DNA from 4 places in the Cellvibrio zantedeschiae genome. Region 2 is predicted to be linked to each of the others. Evidence: predicted binding sites of a transcription regulator. Region 2 holds the regulator's gene; each other region holds the start of a gene.
The links. Region 2 encodes PhoB, which activates phosphate uptake and scavenging genes when phosphate is short. Its sites were predicted from a motif close to TGTCATAAANNTGTAACA; they were not measured.

Region 1 (5,039 bases), on a different contig from region 2:
AGTGATAAAACCGCGCGTGCCTGGGCGCGTTCTGCAGCAGCAGAAATGCATTCGGGCTTTCAAACCTTGCGCAATAATTGCGGAATGAGTTGCGGTGTGCGCATTGCGTTACACAATATTTCTCCTGCATTGCAAAAAGATATAGATCGCATTGACGAACTTTGGAGCCAGGGTTTGCAAAAATTTGGTGGGCCATTTTTGGCAGGCGAAAACTTCAGCGCCGTAGATGCTTTTTTTGCACCCGTTGTTTTCCGTGCACAAACCTATCAACTTCCACTTGGTAAAGCGGCAAGTGAATACCTGCAAACCATGCTCGCCCTGCCCGCCATGAAAACTTGGTATGAAGCTGCACTGATAGAAACCTGGCGCGAACCCGCCCACGAAAAAGAAGTTTTCGACGCTGGAAAACTTGTTGCTGATTTGCGCAACTAATTCGCCACTAGCGGATCAAATCAATTCGATTTTTACACTGTTGAACGCGCTGCAATGCGGCGCATGGGAGACTTAATGCCTAACACCATGGACATAACCCTGCAGGACAATTATCTGCATGTGGTTATCTCGGGTAGCTCGACCTATGACAACGCCGTAATGCTGTGGCGAACAATTGCTGACACGTGCAATCAACATAATTGTTTTTATGTATTGGGCGAACAGGATATGTCGAGCGCAATTTCTACAATGGACGCCTGGAATCACCAAACGATTTTTGAGGAAGCAGGCATCACATCAAAATTTGTGATCGCTTGGGTCGATAAAAATCCCAAAACGTTTGAACACACGGAATTTATCCGCACGGTTCTGGCTAATCGCAATATAGGTTACGGCAAATTATTTTCTGATACTGAAAAAGCAAAAAGCTGGCTATTGGAAAAAATAGCCAGCAAGAGTACAACCTAAAGGCAGAGCAAAACTGTTACTCAATTCCTCCCATCCCCTACGAGTTCCCCGAGCACTGGAAGAAAATTGTTGGCAAACGCACAGGATGTGCGTTTGAGTGACGATGCGACATGGATGTCGCACCGGAACGACAGCAATTTTCTGAAGCGCACAGGAAACAGGAACGAGAGGGGTGTCCTTTCTTTTGGTTACTTTTCTTTCATGAAAGCCATCCATGGCTTTCACCCCTTTGGGGCAGCTTTGCTGTGCAAAATTGCTCTCCTGCAATTTTGTGGACAAGCACGACTGCTTGGATGCAGGAGGTAGAGCAACGCAGGAGCAGTTGCCGGACGAAAAGTGACTCGCCAGCAGGCGAAATAAATCTACCAAAAGAATTGAACAACAACTTTCTGAAAAATTTTCAACGACACAGATACCAACTTACAAAATCCAAACCTCAACACGACGATTAATATTTTTACCTTCTTCCGTATTGCTCGCGGCCAAGGGCGCTGCATCGCCCATGCCTTTGGCGACCAATGGGTAAATACCACGTTGAATTAATTGTTGCTCAACCACTTTCGCACGACGTTCAGATAACTCCTTACCCTTCCCAGCATCGCCCTCACTGTCAGAGAAACCAAACAATTGCACACGTTTAGGGGCGTTCACTTCAACATATCGCGCTACACGGTCCAAATCGTTAAGCGATTTAGTATCCAGTTCATCGCTGCCACTTTTAAAGCGAAAGTTAATCGATAAACGTTCAGAGCGCGCGGTCAACTCACGCATATCCGTTGGGTAAAAATCATTATCAAAAGGTTTACCCAATTTAATATTTTGCGAGACAAAACCTACGTCTTCCACAATCGATTGGCCGCGTTCAGTTACCACAAAATGGATAAACTCCTGGGCTTCAATGTTGGGATTAACTTGCGGTGTGTAGAAAAATAAACGGCGTGCCAAAGGATAATCTTCCGTGCCCACGGTAAAGTGAGTAGGCATAATCGCTTTGTTTTTATCAGAAGATGAAATAGCAATTAATTTTGCGTGGCGCACATAAGGCAAGCCGATAAACCCAATTGCACCTGCTTCTCGCGCTACCGAATCAGATAATTCACTACTCGATTCCACTCGCACCGCAGACTCAGATAATTTTGCTTTGCGCGAATCCAATACCAGGGCTTTAAACGAATCCCAGGTACCCGATTTATCATCACGCGCATAAATTTTTATCGGGAGATCTTTGCCGCCCAGCTGCGACCAATTAGTGATTTCGCCGGAAAAAATACCTACGAGCTGATCAATTGATAAACTCGATACAGCGTTGCTTGGGGACGTGATAATGGCCAAACCATCCAAACCCAGCACATGTTCGCTGCCTGGCAAAGTAAGGTCTCCAGTTTTGGGCAACAGCTCCTCGCGCTCTTTATCTTTAATAGGACGCGATGACATACCCATATCAGTTTCATCTTTCAACAAACCACTAAAGGCGGTTCCTGAACCGTGGGCGTGCAATTCAATAAACTCAATATGGCCGTTGATTTCGCCGGAAATAATTTTTTCATTGGGCGCTGCGGGGTTTACGTCGGTATGAACATTATTTGCGCCCTGGCTCATTAAATAGGCTTCAATTAAACGGGGCGCCAATTTTTCACCAATGGTATTAGAACCATGCAGGCGGAACAGCGGTTTATCCGCCTTGGTGAGATTGCCTGAAGCCGCGCCGCTTTTGGCTTTTAAACGCGACTCCACCGTAACATTTTGTACGGCTTTAAATAAAAACACTTCACCGGCATCCATAGGCAGAAACGAACGCAGCAAATAACCGCTCATAAAAATAATTAACGCAAATGCGGCTGCATTAAACACATGAATACGAAAGCTATTGCGCGATTTTTTACGTTGCTTTTGTGCTTCAGCATCTTCCGTAGATGCCACAATCGCATCTTCCATTTTGCGAATTTCCCACACCAGCGCAACCAATTCTTCGTTTTCAGTGGTTAAAGCTTTTTCTAATAAATCTGCACGATACTCTTCATCTTTAAGCACCATGTTAAGCGGAATATGCATTTTTAAATGGGTTTCGCACAGGCGCTTTAAATTCCACACCTTATCCACCAGCGCTACATTGTAGTGCAGGTGCTTGTGAGCTTTAGGGGACATATTTATTTTCTCTAACGCGAAAGGAAAAAAGGTGCGCGCACTATATGAAGAAAAAATGACAAAAAGATGACAATTAAAATGTAGAACCGAAGGGGGATTTAAAGCGAACTGAATGATGGGGGACCTGCGTCCTTGCAGGTAGGGTGCCTGAATTTTACATCGGATGCTGCAGAGGCTTACTGCAAGGCTATTTACCCACACTAAAATGACAAGACAATGACAAATTCTATTTTAAATCTTAATGCGCACATTATGTCGCTGTTTAATCTTTATAGAGTTCCAGAGGCTTGAGCTTTTTAATTTTTTTAAGCATTTCGGCACGCTTGCTAACGCGGCCCTGCTTTTCATAAATACTCGCCGCCAGCTCATAAAAACGAATGTCATTCGCTTCCAGTTGAAGCGCCCGTGTTACAAAATCCAGCGCAGCTGCATAATCGCTCTGGTCGTAAGCTGACAATGCAAGATTGTATTGGAAGAAAGGATTGGACTCACGATAGCGTTGTGCCATACGCGAATATTTTGCAGCCAGGTCTTTATTGCCAATTTGGCGATATAGGTAAGAAAGATTATTCATGACCGTCAAATCTTCCGGGTCAATTTCCAATCCGTGTAAATAGGATAGCTCCGCTTCGCGCCATAAATTCATACGACTGTAGAGTGCCCCCAAATTACTCCAAACGTAGGTTTGGCGATCGTTCAGGCTGATAGATTTGCGCAAGCTCAGGAACGCATCGATATAATTTTTATTCTCCAGATACTCCATCGCCCGGTTGCTGTAGAACTGCGCGGCTGCCAACACATCGCTGATTGAATGCTGACGGTAGTTAGATCTGTATCTGTCCATTTCCAGATCAATGATGACGTCATCATTATTTAAGATATTAGGGTTTTCGCGCGACATGGGCACCTTGACGTTCACATGACGCAGAAAAACCATCTCCTTCTTATTACGCAAATCCCAGGTTGGGGGAATTTCCACTTCATTTACCAGCGCATTAATCCCCACCGAGCGCGCCAAGGCCACATAGAGCAAGGTAAAACTCAGGCAATTGGCGCGCCGCTGCTCAAAAGTCACTGCGGGCACCTCAGTCACATAGGCGTGATAAGCAATGGCGCGACCGCCATATTGTTCAGAGGATAAGAGCGCTATGTGCAGGTTTTTCACTTTCGCGTAATAGCTTTCCCCATGGCGGGTCGCCTTTTTGGCAAACGCCTCCATTTCGGGGGTAACCTGGAAAATATCAAGGTCGGGCAGCTCTGCATCGCTTACGGGATGTCCCAGAATAGCTTTACCTGAGAGCAGGTCAGCCACATTTGCAGAATAGGCTTGCACGGGCTGCCCGGAGCCTACGGTGGTGCAACCCGCTGCCGCCAGTGCGCATAGCACTATAAAAAATTTTACTAAACAAACTCTTATCATTATGGTTTTCCGGTTTATCTGCCCGCTAAGTATAGGCCAAATGGAGCTTATTCAATTCCCGGCCCCCGGCTAACGGGTACTAGCCTGCAAATGGGAATGCATGCTCCCGGAGTTTGGGGGACAGGCGGTCCTCATTTGACCATTTCTATCGAAGATGACACTTCATCGCCCTAAACAATAGCCGAAGTGCACTGGAGATGAACATATTTGCAGCGGCATTTCCGTAATCCTTAAGAATTCTTAAGGATTAAAGCTCACTATTTTCCCTGAAGACCCATGCGAGCGCATAAAACGTCGCTCAACGCCTAATAAATAATTCGTTGAATTTAAACAACAATTCTTAAAATTGACACACCACATTCAAAGCCCCTTCGCCATAAGGTTCACACAATGCATCAAAAAAATGCACAGGTTTTTTAATTAGCCTTGTAAGCGTTCAAAAATCCAAAAATCTGTGAAACCAAAAATTCCATTTCATCAGCGCGCCTGAATCATAAATGTGCACATCTGAAAATTCGTGATTTTTCGCGAACCAAAAATGCACAAATAGATTTTTTAAAAGTGCTTGGCACAG
Region 2 (5,039 bases):
TTGGTGCAGGTAAAACTGTTACAGCGATTTATGAATTAACACCTGTGGGCAAACCAACCTTGATTGATCCACATCGTTACGAAAAAGCCGCTGACACCAAAGCTGCAAAAAGCAACGAATTTGGTTTCTTGCGCATTCGCTACAAAAAACCTGATGCAGACAAAAGCATTTTGCTGGAAGAACCATTGCTCATTAGCAACAACAAAACCAGCCTCGATAAAAGCAGCGAAGATTTTCGCTTCGCAGTCAGCGTCGCCGGTTTTGGCCAGCTGTTAAAAGACAACAGCTACATGAACAACTACGGTTTTGATCAAGTTATCGCACTGGCAAAATCTGGTGAAGGCAGTGATGAAGGTTGCTACCGCGCTGAATTTATTCGCTTGATAAAAACAGCAAAAGAATTATCCACACAAACGCCAGCAAAAAAGGCAGAATGACCTTTTGCTTCCATAACTGATTTTTAAAGTAAGGATATTTATGAGTTTGTTGATTCGTTTTTCGTTGGCAACATTGTGTTTGTGTGCAGCAATGCAAACGTCCGCGCGTGAAATTGCACTGACGTTTGACGATGCGCCCTTGGGGGACAGCGCACTCATGACGGGCGCGGAACGCACCAACAAGCTCATAAAATTTTTGCAGGATGCCAAGGTTCCCGATGCACTTTTTTTCGTCACAACCAACAATATTACCGAGCAAAACAAAAACCGCCTTCATCAATACACGCAAGCGGGTTTTCATCTCGCCAATCACAGCCACAGCCATTCGTCGGCAGCCAAATTGGGCGTGAATGATTATTTGAGTGATGCCTACAAAGCACATCTCATTCTCAAAGATTTTGATAATCGCCTGCCTTTTCATCGTTTTCCCTATTTGAATTACGGTGCGGATGCTAGCGCGGTTGAAAAGTTGCAAGCCGGTTTGGGCGAATTGGGTTACAAGGATGGCTATGTGACCGTGGATAATTTTGATTGGGCGATCAGCGGAATTTTGGCCAAGGCTGCGGAAGAAAAGAAAACTATCGACTACAAAAAAGCCAGCGCGCTTTATGTAGACACTCTGGAGCAATCAATTGAGTTTTACGATGCTATCGCCCAAAAAACCTTAAAGCGCTCCCCACGACATGTACTTTTACTTCATGAAAATGATGCTGCCACACTTTTCTTACCTGATTTAATTGCGCGTTTGCGCAGCAAAGGTTGGAAAATTATTTCTCCGCAAGATGCGTACAAAGACCCCATCGCCAAACAAAAGGTTTTTCACAAACAGGGTAGGGTTGCAGGCATCGCAGCGAATAAAGGAGTTCCCGAAACTGATTTGCGCCATGAATCAGAAAATATGGAATATTTAGAAGCTTTGTTTAAAGCGCGGAAAGTGTTTGAGTAATTTGTTGAAAACCGTATCGCTCACACTGAGTTAATCGAAGATTTAAATTTCGACAAATTCAGTGTGCGCGGAAATAGCAATTCTCTTAAGGCTTTTTGTTCGTCAAATTATCTTTAAACCAAGCCACCAATTCATCCTGCATTTCTTTGCGATGATTTCCAATCGAATGGTTATCGCCTTCATAAATAACAAGCTTGTGCGGATGCTTAAGCTCGGTAAGTTTTTTATCCATTGCTTTTGCGTTGGCTACATCAACCCGCTCGTCGTTACCACCGTGCAACAACAAAATGTGTGTGGATTTGGGAATTTTATCTGCCCATAAAAGCGCCGAGCGCTCTGCTAAAGCCTGTTCTTTTTGGATGGCATAGTTAGGAATTCGGTCTTTGTAGACATTTTCCATTTCTGCCCGAAATTTTAATTCCGCCGCGAGATCAACCACTCCACCAGCCACGGCTATGGCCGAAATTTTAGGTGATTGTTTGGCCGCCATATAGGTCATCATGCTGCCACGGCTAAAACCATACATGCCGATTTTCTTGCTATCTACCTGCGGGAATGCACCTGCCAACTCCACCAGTTTGAGTACATCGCTCAGGTCTTTACCGCCAAACTCATCCTCACCTGAATTGGGAATGCCTTTGATAAACCCACGGTATTGGCTGCCAATCACTACAAACCCCTGCTCAGCCATGGGGAAGAAATTCATCATAATGTAGCCAAATACCGAAGCGCCGAAATCGCCATTGCCGCCACGGTTAAAAATCAGCAGGGGTAGTTTGGGTTGTTTAGCAGAGGCCTTGTCCTGTGTTGCGACAGGTTTGGGTGCAACATAAAAGCCGCGAACCAAAATGCCATCCACCAAATAATCAAAGTTTTCACATACTACGGCGCTTTGATAATGCTCAAACATCTTGCGCAAACCCTCTTCCACCTGTTTGTTTTCAGGTTTAGCCATGCGCTCGGCGGCGCCGGGTTTATGTTGGGCGAGGAACGCTCGCCAGCTATCAAAGCTTGCAAAAGGCCCGCTAAAGCAGGAGTTCACATTGAGGAAGTTTTTATCGGTGAGTTCGATCGCAGAGGCAGGCAGGGCGAAGCAATAGCAAGCAAGGCAAAATGTCAGTAGTTTTTTCATATCCAGATGTTCCTTGTTATTTAAAGTCAGGTTTTGCCGATTCCAGTGGCTTTTCATTGTTATAACCGCATAGCCGAATTCATCTTAGCATCATTTTTAAACGAGACTTCATCAGCTCAAAAAAGGAACCTCGGCCGCTCAAGCCGGTATTTTCGGCAAATTTATGAAAGAAATGTGGCGCTTATCGACAAAATAAGTGCAAGTGTCACGAATGTGTAACAAACTCTTTATTAAATAGACTGCAACAATAGTTTCACAAACCAGTGAGTCTTTCAGAGCAGAACCTTATGTCAGGACGTAAAATTTTAATTGTCGATGATGAATCCGCTATTCGCGATATGTTGCGTGTAGCCTTGGAAATGGCTGAGTACGATTGTATTGAAGCCAGCAATGCGCAGGATGCCCATGCACTGATTGTGGATGAAAAGCCTGATTTGATTTTGCTCGACTGGATGATGCCCGGCACCAGCGGTATTGAACTGGCGCGCCGTTTAAAGCGCGATGAAGTGACTGCTGACATCCCGATTATCATGCTCACCGCGAAGGGTGAAGAAGACAACAAAATCCAGGGCTTGGAAGTCGGTGCCGATGATTACATCACCAAGCCGTTCTCTCCCCGTGAATTGGTTGCGCGCTTAAAAGCCGTATTGCGCCGCGCTGACCCTAAAATTTCTGGCCAACCGATTATCGTGCAAGGTCTGTGTTTAGATCCTTCCAGCCACCGCGTTACCATCCATGACCAATCACTGGATATGGGCCCGACTGAATATCGCCTGTTGGAATTTTTCCTCACTCACCAAGAGCGCGCTTATACCCGTGGCCAGTTGCTGGATCACGTTTGGGGAGGCAATGTCTATGTGGAAGAGCGTACCGTAGACGTACATATCCGTCGCTTGCGCAAAGCCCTGAGTATTGATGGCCACGAAGATCTGGTGCAGACCGTGCGCGGCACCGGCTACAGGTTCTCGACTAAAATAGAAGCTTAAGCATAATATGCGACTTCACTAAAGCAGCCCTGGCTGCTTTTTGCTCCACACTCGCGAGGCCAACCTTTTGTTTTTGACCGGTTTTAAAATTGAGCTGCGCCGCCTGCTCATTATTTTTGTAATTTGCGTTGGCTACGGCGTTCTGTTTGGCTTGCAGTGGTGGCTGTTGTTTACCGGCCTGTGCCTCTATCTCGCCTGGCTCTTTTACCAAATGTATCGCCTCAACAAATGGTTGATCAAAGGTACTGATGCGCCCCCGGAGTCGAGCGGTTTGTGGGGTGAAATCTTCGACAACATGTACAACCTGCAACGCCAGCAACAAATCGAGAAAGAAAATCTGCAAGCTGTTATTAAACGCATTCAGGAAATTACGTCTGCCTTAAAAGACGGCATCATCATTTTGGATTGGCGCGGCCATCTGGATTTTTGGAATCCTGCTGCGCAACGCATGATTGGTTTCCGCACTAAAGACCAGGGCTTATCGGTCATCAATTTTATTCGCGATCCTAAATTCGTTCACTACTTTGAAACGGGCGATTACGCGGAGCCTTTGGATTTACCTTCGCCACGCCACCCCAATAAGCAATTGCAAATCCAGATTACGCGCTTCGGGCAACAAGAGCGTTTGATTGTGATTCGCGATATCACGCAAGTGCACAACCTTGAGCAAATGCGTCAGGATTTCGTGGCCAATGTTTCGCACGAATTGCGTACACCGCTTACGGTAATCAATGGTTACATTGAAACCATTTCTGATAACAACAGCATGCCCGCGTGGGATAAACCTTTGCAGCAAATTTTGCAGCAAGGCAAACGCATGTCGCTATTGATTAACGACTTGCTCGTTTTATCAAAATTGGAAACCACCGAGGCAGGGCACAATCAAAAAGAATTGGAGATGGAACCGCTGTTAATTTCCATCAAAAACGAAGCAGAAGCTTTGGGCAATGAAAAGCAACAAACCATTCGTTTGCAATGTGACCAGGCGATTAGCATTCACGCCAACGAAAAAGAAATTCACAGCGCCTTCTCTAACCTTGCGATCAATGCCGTGAAATACACACCAGAAAATGGTGTGATTGATTTGCGTGCATGGAAAGACAATTTACATATCTATTTTTCGGTTACCGATAATGGCCCCGGCATCGATAGTAAACATTTACCACGTTTAACCGAACGCTTTTACCGCGTAGACGCCAGTCGTAACAGTGCCACCGGCGGCACAGGCTTGGGCTTGGCCATTGTTAAACACGTCCTCCTGCGTCATGACGGCGAATTAAAAATCACCAGCGAACTGGGCAAAGGCAGTACTTTTACCTGCGTGTTGCCTTTGCATCACCATTAACACAGACTAGACTCCTTAAAATCCCGGCAGTCAAACATTTTCGTTAGCGCGCATAGTGCAACCTAAATTGCATTTAAAACGTCTAACGAAAATCTATTTGATGACTAGCGATATTTTCTAGCCAATATCCAACTGGGAATACAACGAACACAAGGAGTTTTGATTGTGAAATTTATTCTATTAATCCTTACCC
Region 3 (5,039 bases), on a different contig from region 2:
TGCTGAAAATATTATTGGTTTTGAACCTGATATAGAAATAACACTCGAAGCAAATCCGGGAACTTTTGAGCAGGAAAAATTTTCGGGTTTCCGCGCCGCAGGTGTAAACCGTCTCTCTATAGGAATTCAAAGCTTTAATGATGTGCAATTAAAATTGCTTGGCCGTGTTCACGGCCGCGAGGAAGCCCTGCGCGCTGTGGATGTAGCGCGTAAGGCAGGGTTCGATAATATCAATCTGGATTTAATGCACGGCTTACCCGAACAATCGGTTGAAGATGCTAAAGCCGACTTGGCGCAAGCAATAGCCTTAGCACCTGAACATATTTCCTGGTATCAATTAACGATTGAACAAAACACTGCGTTTTATTCTGATCCTCCGATTTTACCTTTTGAAGATACACTTGCTGATATTCAAGATGAAGGCCAATCGATGCTTGCGCAAGCCGGGTACGAGCAGTATGAAATTTCTGCCTACGCCAAAAATAAACAGCGCGCTCGCCACAATATAAATTATTGGGAGTTTGGCGATTATTTGGGAATTGGTGCTGGTGCCCACGGTAAAATTACCCAACCAGAAAAATCCCTCATTACTCGTTTGTGGAAAACCCGTTTGCCCAAACATTATCTGGATTCTGTAACGAGCAATAAAATTTCCACCAATCTAGCTGGCCACCAAAATGTATTTGGTGCGGGTAGTGACATTCTTTCACCATCATCATTGCCACTGGATTTTTTAATGAATGTTTTGCGTTTAAATGATGGCGCACCAGTGAAATATTTGGCCGAGCGAACAGGTCTGGATCTAGGTTCATTGGACCCGCAATGGAATGAGTTAACGCAAAGAGGTTTAGTTGAAGTATTTGAAGGTAAACTACGAACTACAGCACTTGGGCGTCGGTTTTTAAATCGTGTGTTGGAAGCATACGCTGGCGGCTAATAAGATCAAATAAAAATGGAGGCTTATGCCTCCATTTTTTTATTATGGTTGTTGTCCTTATCGTGTTTGTTTTTATGATTTATTGTTGGTTATGCGTGAGCGCTGGCGGTATTAATTTCACCCTCCCAGCGTAAATGATCTGTGTGATGCAATATGCGCATATTGCCTTGGTAATCTTCAATCAGGGCACTACAATTTTCTATCCAGTCACCTGTGTTGCAGTAACGCAATCCATCTTGCTCAAACAGCGCGGGGTAATGAATATGGCCGCAAATTACGCCATCGTAATTGCGCCGCTTTGCTTCACTTAAGCATTCCTGTTGATAGGTATGAATTGCCGCTTTAGCGCCTTTGATATTGCTTTTAATAAGACCTGCTAATGAAAAGTACGGGCGTCCCATCCATTTGCGCAAACGATTTCCCCAACGGTTGATAAACAATAATAAATCGTAGCCGTGGTCGCCTACGATACGCGCGAGCCATGAGTGATTGATGTAAGCGTCCATTGCATCGCCGTGCATAATTAAAAAGCGTTTACCATCTGCACTTAAATATTCGTGTTCATGTTGAATTTCAATAGGGCCGAAATATTGTCCGCAAAAACGGCGCAAGGGTTCGTCGTGGTTGCCGGGTACGTAAATTACGCGAACACCCCGTGCTGCCAATTCGTAAAGTTTTAAAATTACCTGATAGTGTTTTTGCGGCCAACAAAAGCGGCGCTTGAGTGACCAGAGATCAACAATATCGCCCACTAAATAAAGCGTGTCGCAATGAATATGATTGAGAAAATCGAGCAGGTAATCTGCTTTGCAATCGCGATAACCGAGATGCACATCGGAAATCCAAATGGTGCGGGCATTAACGAGCGGGGTTGCAGTGCGGAGTGGAATCGTTGATTCACGTTCAATGGCTAAGGCATTTGACAACACAGAGCTGGATGCATTCATGGGGCGTTTCCATGTGGCTGTTTGCAAAAATTTTTGCAAACTCACATGACGGAAACGCAACATTTATGTGAATTTTTAATGACGACTGATGAGGCGTGCTAGAAAAAATCCAATTCCTTGATGAGTTCAAGCAGCAATAAAACGACTACTGACCGGAAGCAAGACGTTTGGTTTGGGCGCTATCCTGGCGCAACCAGTGCAACACCGCGAAACGGCTTTCCAGCATATCTCTGTAGGTTTGCAGGATTACGGCGTTAGGTTTTTGTTGTTGCTCCAACAGATGCAAGCGCTCTGTTAGAAAAGCGATATCGCCTTCTACCTTGCGTGCTACATCTTCACTGTTATGTTCTACATCGCCTATGCTAAGTCGCGTCATTGATTCTCTCCTGAGATGTCCTTAATTTCGCTCATTATCCTCTGTTTCTGACGCCACTAATAGACGACATTCTCCTCAAGCTTTGTAAGCCAAAGCTCACAAAACCTGTTTTTTGCTCAAGGTCAGTACAAATAGCAAGGTGGCAGCCAGGACGATAGACGGACCTGCCGGGCTATCCCAAAAGTAAGATGCAGCAAGGCCAAGGCATACCGCGATACTACCCAAAAGACTGGCGACTACAGCCATAGCTTCCGGTGTGTGAGTGAGACGGCGGCTGGCGGCAGCGGGAATAATCAGCAAAGCAGTGATAAGCAATACTCCAACGACTTTCATGGCTATCGCAATCACCAAAGCCATCAGCAACATAAGTGCGGTGCGCACCTTGTTTACCGGAATCCCCTCCACTTGGGCCAGTTCTTCATGAACGGTAATGGCCAGTAAAGGTCGCCACAACCACGCCAATGCACCTATAACTGCTAATGAAATCAGCCAAATACTGACGAGATCGACCTTGTTAACTGAAAGAATATCGCCAAACAAATAGGCGAGCAGGTCAATGCGTGTGCCGCTGAACAAACTAACGCACACCAGACCCAAAGCGAGGGTTGAGTGAGACAAAATTCCCAGCAGGGTGTCGGTCGCTAGAAAGCGATTGTTTTGCATGCCGACCAATATGAGCGCCAGTAACAGGCATCCTATAGCTACCGCAAGGTTTAGGTTTACGCCCAATAACAATCCAAACGTAATCCCTAATAAAGCTGAATGCGCCAGGGTATCGCCAAAATAGGCCATGCGCCGCCAAACCGCGAACGAGCCTAAAGGGCCAGCGACAAGGGCTACAGCGATTCCCGCGAGAATTGCGTACAACAGGAAATCAGCCATGGTGATGATGCTCGCAAGAATCGGTACAACCAACATGACCCTGAATCACATTGCCATGAGCGTCATGTTGGTGGTCGTGATGGTGATGATAAAGCGCTACTTGAGGTGTAGCGCCAGCGGTATCGGCAAGACTTGCGCCGAAAAGGGCGAGATAGGCGGGGTCGTTGGTGACTTTATCCGGGTGCCCATGGCAGCAAACATGCTGGTTAAGGCAAATGACCGTATCTGTTGTCGCCATCACCAGATGCAAATCGTGTGATACCAGCAAAACACCGCAGTTGCGCACCTTACGAATATCGTTAATCAGGGCATACAACGCCGATTGACCGCTCACATCAACACCTTGAACGGGTTCGTCGAGCACCAGTAATTGCGGATCGCGCAGCAGGGCGCGGGCCAGTAATACACGTTGGGTTTCGCCGCCGGACAGCAGTTGCATGGGGCTTTTTCCCAGCTTTTGAATGCCGGTTAGCTCTTGAACTTCAGCCAAATTGGCGCCTGGCGGGCCACCCAAAAGTAGAAATCGGTCAACGTTTAAAGGGAGGCTGGCATCAAGCTGGAGCTTTTGTGGCATATAGCCAATACGCAGCTCAGGCGCACGCTCAATCCTTCCTTCGTCGATTTTGATAAGCCCTAAAACACTGCGTACCAGCGTTGTTTTACCGGCTCCGTTAGGGCCAATCAGGGTGACAATTTTGCCTGCTTCCAGCGTTAAATCGGCTCCCTTTAATAAGTGGCGACCGTTGCGAACAACGCTGACGCCCTGTGCGCGTATCAGAGTCATGCGTTAATCCTTGATTGTGCTTTTTTGGCAGCTTGGGCAAAGGCCATTAATTTCTACGCTGTGGCTCGCCAAAGTGAAACCTGCTCCAGCTGCAGCATCCAAAATACTTCTATTCAATGGGGCGTTGTCCAGCTCAACAGCTACATTGCAGCTCTGGCAAATCAGAAAGTGGCTTTGATGTTTTTGTGTCGGCGAGGGGCAACCTATAAAGGCGTTCAAGCTATTAATGCGATGAATTAAGCCTTCTTCCAGCAAGAAGTCCAACGCGCGGTAGACCGTTGGTGGTGCAACCTGGCGAGTTGAGGCTTGCGCGAGCATTTCCATCAGCGCGTAAGCGCCAAGGGGTTTGTGGCTTTGCCAAACCAGTTCCAATACTTGCTCGCGCAAACTCGTCAAACGCACACCGCGCTCATCGCACAACTGGCGCGCAGACTGAATTGCATCGCTAATACAATGACTGTGGTTATGGTGGCTACAGGCTTTGGCGAGGGTGTACATGGTTTAGTATTGAGTAAAAGTAAGGAGGTGTTATGTTACACTATAACCTTTCATCTCACAGCGTTTCACTGGGCGAGCGGGTTAGGATTATGGGTTTCGGGTTTTTACAGTTGGCTGCGACATTGACATTCCTGGTGGTCAGCTGCGCAAGTCAGGCTAAGCCGCTTGTATTATCCAGCCTTAAACCCTTGACCTTGATTGCTCAGGAAATCACGGGTTCAAACGCAGATGTGGATACCCTTCTACCTGCCTCGGCCTCTCATCACGATTACCCATTAAAAGTCTCCGATCATGCGCGCTTGCAAAAAGCTGACGTGTTTTTGTGGATTGGGCCTGAGTTGGAAAGTTTTCTGCAAAAGCCGGTCGCAAATTTGCCGCGTACAAAAATTCTTACCGCCTATGATCTTCCGGGTCTTTATTGGCCAGTAGAAGAGGGCGGTGGCGCGTCGCACGGAGATCATGATCATCATGCAAAAGATCCGCATATTTGGTTGGATCCGCGTAATGCCGTGATAGTCGCGCAGGCTTTAACACAAAAGCTGGTTCAGGTGGATGGAGCGAACGCGGGGAAATATCGTGCAAATCTGCAGATTTTTGTGGAAAAAATGCAGCAAT
Region 4 (5,039 bases), on a different contig from region 2:
GCGGCTATGACAATCACTTACATCAAAGCTGAAGTGCCTGCGCTCTTGTTAGTGTTCTGTGCATTGCTTGCAGTGATTTTTGCTGTGTTGCCATTGCTTGCAGCGCGCGATAAAGATTTGCCAGAACCAGAGCGCGTACAAGCTAAAGGTTTGCCATTGCCAATCGTATTGGGTGGTTTGGCGTTGTTCTTGATCCTTGCAATCGTACCGATCAAGGCTGTTGCTAACACCGGTAACTTTGAATGTGGCGCAATTCCTTGCGATAAGTTTGAAGCAGATTTGAAAGACAAAGAATCTTTGCAGCGCGGTGCAAAATATTTCACTAACTACTGCATGGGCTGTCACTCTGCTAAATATTCACGTTTTGAGCGTGTGGCTGACGATTTGGAAATTCCAAAAGATGCAATGGAAGGTAACCTGATTTTGGGTGGCCAACGTATTGGTCAATTGATGGAAATTGCAATGCGTCCGGCGCAAGCAAAGGTTTGGTTTGGTGTTACACCGCCTGATTTAAGCTTGGAAACCCGCGCACGTTCACCAGAGTGGGTTTACACCTACCTGCGCAATTTCTACAAAGACGAGTCTCGTCCTTGGGGTGTAAACAACCGTGTATTCCCTAACGTAGGTATGCCTCATGTTCTGATTGGCCCACAAGGTTTGTTGGAGTGTGGTCCTGGTCCAAAATTGAATCATCACGGTCATGCTGAGCGCAACTCAATTGGGCAAGTGGAAATTGATGAGCACTGCGGTGGTTTGGTTGAAGGCGCGATCAAAGGCTCAATGAAAAAAGAAGAATTTGATCAAGCGGCATACGACCTCGTAAACTTCATGGTTTACCTGGGTGAGCCAGCAGCAACTCACCGTGAAGATATGGGCAAGCGCGTTTTGCTCTTTATCCTGATCTTTGCGTTGTGTGCGTACTTCCTGAATAAAGAATTCTGGCGAGATATTCACTAGGATTGACTAGAATCGGAAGCGAAAAAGGGCGACTATAGGTCGCCCTTTCTTTTGGGTGTTAATCTGGTTTTCGCTTTTTCTTTTGTTGTGAGTTTGCTATGGAAATGACATCGAATCGCCCTTACTTGTTGCGCGCCATTTACGAGTGGTTGGTCGACAACAATTGCACACCTCATCTGGTTGTGTTCGCTAATGTTCCCGGTGTTGCAGTACCGCAACAACACATTAATAAAGATGGGCAGATTATTTTAAATATTGCGCCTTCTGCAGTTAAGGATTTATTTATCGCCAACGAAGCGGTTTCGTTTAGTGCGCGCTTTAGTGGTGTGGTGAATAATATTTATGTTCCGTGCGGAGCTGTATTGGGAATTTATGGCCGTGAAAATGGGCAGGGAATGATGTTTGAATTAGAGGTTCCGCCAACTCCGCCGCAGCCGCCCGAGCCTGCGCCAACCAAGCCTGATAACAGTGGCGATACTCCCAAAAAATCTTTCCTCAAGGTGGTGAAATAACCGCCGCACAATTGTGACAAATTTACGAACAAAGTGGTTTCAGTCATAAACTTGTCACAATTGGTTGATACATTGAGCGTCAAGGGTGAGGCAGGCTCACCTTTAAATTTACGTCACCTTTCCTAAAGGAAACGCTCAATGAACGCTAACAAATTTATTAAAGGATTGGCGCTTGCCGGTTCTCTTATTGGTTCCATGACTTGTGCAGTTGCCGTACAAGCAGCTGTAGATTCAAAATTGCCAGAATACAAAGTTGCTACCGGTGTTTCTGGTAGTGTGAACAGTATTGGTTCAGACACTTTGGCAAACTTGATGACCCTTTGGTCAGAAGACTACAAAAAATTATATCCAAACGTAAATATTCAAATCCAAAGCGCTGGTTCTTCTACTGCGCCACCAGCCTTGACTGAAGGTACTTCAAATTTCGGCCCAATGAGCCGCGCAATGAAAGAAGCGGAAGTACAAGCATTTGAAGCTAAATACGGCTACAAGCCAACCAAAGTACCGGTTGCTATCGACGTTTTGGCTGTTTATGTAAACAAAGATAACCCAATCAAAGGTCTTTCTATTGGTCAGGTAGACGCCATTTTTTCTGCAACCCGTAAGTGTGGTGGCGAGAAGGATTTGGTTAACTGGGGTGATGTAGGTTTGACTGGCGCGTGGGAAAAACGCGGTATTTCTCTGTACAGCCGTAACGCTGTATCAGGTACTTACGGTTACTTCAAAGAAGAAGCGTTGTGTAAAGGTGACTTCAAATCGACTGTAAACGAACAACCAGGTTCTGCATCAGTGGTACAAAGCGTGTCTGAATCTATCAACGGCATTGGTTACTCAGGTATTGGTTACAAGACTTCTGGCGTGCGTGCATTGCCAATTTCTAAAACTTCTTACTCTGAGTTGATTCCAGCAGATGCTGAGCACGGTTTGGATGGTTCATACCCATTGGCTCGTCAGCTGTACATCTACGTGAACAAAAAGCCAAACCAACCATTGGATAAGTTGCAGCTTGAATTCTTCAAGTACGTATTGTCTAAACAAGGTCAGCAAGCAGTTGAGCGTGATGGTTACATCCCATTACCAGCTGATTTGGCAGAGAAAACCTTGGCCAAGCTGTTGAAATAATCTGCACAGTTTAGGCTTTGAAAAAACCGCTGCATGTCAGCGGTTTTTTTATGCTGTTGATGAGCTAATACAAGGAGCTGTAACAAATCTGTCATCTACGGCTGTTAGTATTTTATGTGCCAATACCTCAGTAGGTGAATTCTTATGTCCCAACCTGTTTCCATCGCTGCCAAGACATCAGAATTGATGCCAAACGCGGAGCAGCGCGCCAAATTGCGTCGCTGGCGCAACATCAAAGATAAAGTATCGGGTTACGGCATTATGGTGGCCGGCATAGCCGTCGTTGCATCGCTGGCGTTGATTTTCGTCTACCTGTTTTCAGAAGTTATTCCACTATTGCGCGGTGCTTCAGTCGATGTCGAAAAAACCTATTCCTTACCGGTGAATGAGCAAGTTGCCTCTAGCCCGGCAGAATTTATTACCCTTGAGCGCTACGAAGAGATCGGCGCTACCTATCATAGAAATGGCACTGTTCAATTTTTTAATGCACTTGACGGTGCGGGCACGATTAATCAGCAAGTACCCAAATCTGCGGACGCGCAATTCACCACCTTGGCAAGCAGCGAGTCCTCCCATGGTTTAGTCGCTTATGGTTACAGCAACGGCGAAGTTGCCGTGGTTAAAGCGCAATACAACTTAAGTTACCCCGACGACAAACGTGTGGTTACCCCAAGCCTTGATTTTCCTTTGGGGGAAGCCCCGTTTGCGTTAGATCCTAACAAAGCCGCGATTTCTACTCTCGCGATTCAAGATACTAGCAACGGCCCCGTGCTAGCTGCGGCCACTGCCGATAACCGCTTGTTGCTGGCGATGGTGACCACAAAAACCAATCCTATTACTGAAGAAACCACCACGAGCACAGAAGTGTTTAACTTGCCTCCGCTACCGGAAGGCGAAAAGGTTACGCAGATGCAAGTGGATGACAATGGGCGCTATCTGGTTGTGGCAAATGATAAATCCCAGCTCTATTTGTACAACCTGAGCAAACCTAATGCAGCGGAGCGCTACGAACCCGTCACGGTTGAAGGTGGCAAGGTGACTGCTATGCGTTTTCTTGTGAGCACAGGTTCACTTGCAATTGGTACTGAACAAGGAAGCGTGAGCCAATGGTTGATGGTGCGCGATAAAAACAATCGCTACCACGTTACCCATGTTCGCGATTTCGAATCACTTTCCGGGGCTGTCACGCACATTGCGCCGGAATTTTCTCGCCGCGGTTTTTGGGCTGCGGATAACAAAGGCAATATTGGAATTTATTACGGCACTTCCGCACGTACCTTGTTAATTAAATCCATGGGTACAACACCTGTTGAAAAAATTGGTTTGTCACCAATTAATGGTCGCGTTTTGTTGTTGGATCAAACACAAAAAGTCAGCATGGCCAAAGTATGGAACGAACATCCGGAAGTTTCATTTAGCATGCTCTGGGAAAAAGTGTGGTACGAAGGCCGCGATGCGCCTGATTATATTTGGCAGGCATCTTCGGGTAGCGATAACTTTGAAGCAAAAATGAGTTTTGTACCCTTATCTTTAGGTACGCTCAAAGCTGCGCTCTTTGCAATTTTGTTTGCTGTTCCGCTCGGTGTAATGGGTGCGATTTATACCGCTTATTTCATGACGCCAAAACTACGCGGCATGGTAAAACCTACGATCGAAATTATGGCTGCATTACCCAGCGTTATTTTGGGTTTCCTCGCCGGTTTATGGCTTGCGCCATTCCTCGAAAATCATTTGCCCGCAATTTTCTGCATTTTAATTTTTGTTCCTATCGTCATGCTGATCGTTGGTTTTATTTGGAGCCAATTACCTTTAGCCATTCGCGCGCAAGTGCCCGAAGGTTGGGAGGCGGCAATTTTAGTGGTGCCCATTATTTTGACGGTGTGGGCGTGTATTGATATCAGCCCTTATCTGGAAGTGTGGTTTTTCGACGGTAGCCTTCCACAATGGTTTACTAATCACGATGTGAAATTCGAGCAACGCAACGCATTGGTTGTTGGATTGGTGATGGGCTTTGCGGTAATCCCGAGTATTTTTTCTATCGCAGAAGATGCAGTGTTTAGTGTTCCGCGCCATCTCACGCAAGGTTCACTTGCACTTGGCGCAACGCGTTGGCAAACCATGGTTGGTGTCGTTCTGCCAACGGCTAGCCCAGGTATTTTCTCTGCCGTCATGATGGGTTTTGGTCGTGCTGTGGGTGAAACCATGATTGTGTTAATGGCCACGGGTAATAGCCCGGTAGTGAATTTTAATATCTTCGAAGGTATGCGTACTTTGTCGGCCAACATTGCGGTAGAAATGCCGGAAACTGCCGTAGCCAGTACACATTTCCGCGTGCTGTTCCTCGCTGCCTTGTTACTCCTTGCACTGACATTTGTTGTAAATACTGTGGCAGAAATAGTTCGCCAAAGTCTTCGTAAACGTTACAGCAATCTTTAATACGGGATTCAA

Region 1: IE104_RS01100 (substrate-binding domain-containing protein) is a predicted target of PhoB. The motif match lies at 3,100-3,117, and genes of this name have one in related genera.
Region 3: IE104_RS16935 (UDP-2,3-diacylglucosamine diphosphatase) is a predicted target of PhoB. The motif match lies at 1,951-1,968, and genes of this name have one in related genera.
Region 4: IE104_RS02415 (ABC transporter permease subunit) is a predicted target of PhoB. The motif match lies at 2,670-2,687, and genes of this name have one in related genera.

The regions. Positions count from the first base shown of each region.
Region 1 covers NZ_BMYZ01000001.1:229,312-234,350, reverse strand. The annotation lists gene IE104_RS01110 (glutathione S-transferase family protein) at 1-432, shown strand, start outside; gene IE104_RS01105 (hypothetical protein) at 508-900, shown strand; gene IE104_RS01100 (substrate-binding domain-containing protein) at 1,321-3,045, opposite strand; gene IE104_RS01095 (transglutaminase domain-containing protein) at 3,308-4,465, opposite strand.
Region 2 covers NZ_BMYZ01000005.1:53,173-58,211, forward strand. The annotation lists gene IE104_RS18440 (vWA domain-containing protein) at 1-437, shown strand, start outside; gene IE104_RS18445 (polysaccharide deacetylase family protein) at 478-1,383, shown strand; gene IE104_RS18450 (alpha/beta hydrolase family protein) at 1,469-2,515, opposite strand; gene phoB (phosphate regulon transcriptional regulator PhoB) at 2,803-3,501, shown strand; gene phoR (phosphate regulon sensor histidine kinase PhoR) at 3,542-4,846, shown strand; gene IE104_RS18465 (glycosyl hydrolase family 18 protein) at 5,012-5,039, shown strand, end outside.
Region 3 covers NZ_BMYZ01000004.1:35,296-40,334, forward strand. The annotation lists gene hemW (radical SAM family heme chaperone HemW) at 1-937, shown strand, start outside; gene IE104_RS16935 (UDP-2,3-diacylglucosamine diphosphatase) at 1,027-1,884, opposite strand; gene IE104_RS16940 (hypothetical protein) at 2,030-2,260, opposite strand; gene znuB (zinc ABC transporter permease subunit ZnuB) at 2,357-3,142, opposite strand; gene IE104_RS16950 (ATP-binding cassette domain-containing protein) at 3,135-3,926, opposite strand; gene IE104_RS16955 (Fur family transcriptional regulator) at 3,930-4,424, opposite strand; gene IE104_RS16960 (zinc ABC transporter substrate-binding protein) at 4,457-5,039, shown strand, end outside.
Region 4 covers NZ_BMYZ01000001.1:532,840-537,878, forward strand. The annotation lists gene IE104_RS02400 (ubiquinol-cytochrome c reductase) at 1-957, shown strand, start outside; gene IE104_RS02405 (ClpXP protease specificity-enhancing factor) at 1,056-1,469, shown strand; gene IE104_RS02410 (PstS family phosphate ABC transporter substrate-binding protein) at 1,608-2,591, shown strand; gene IE104_RS02415 (ABC transporter permease subunit) at 2,736-5,027, shown strand.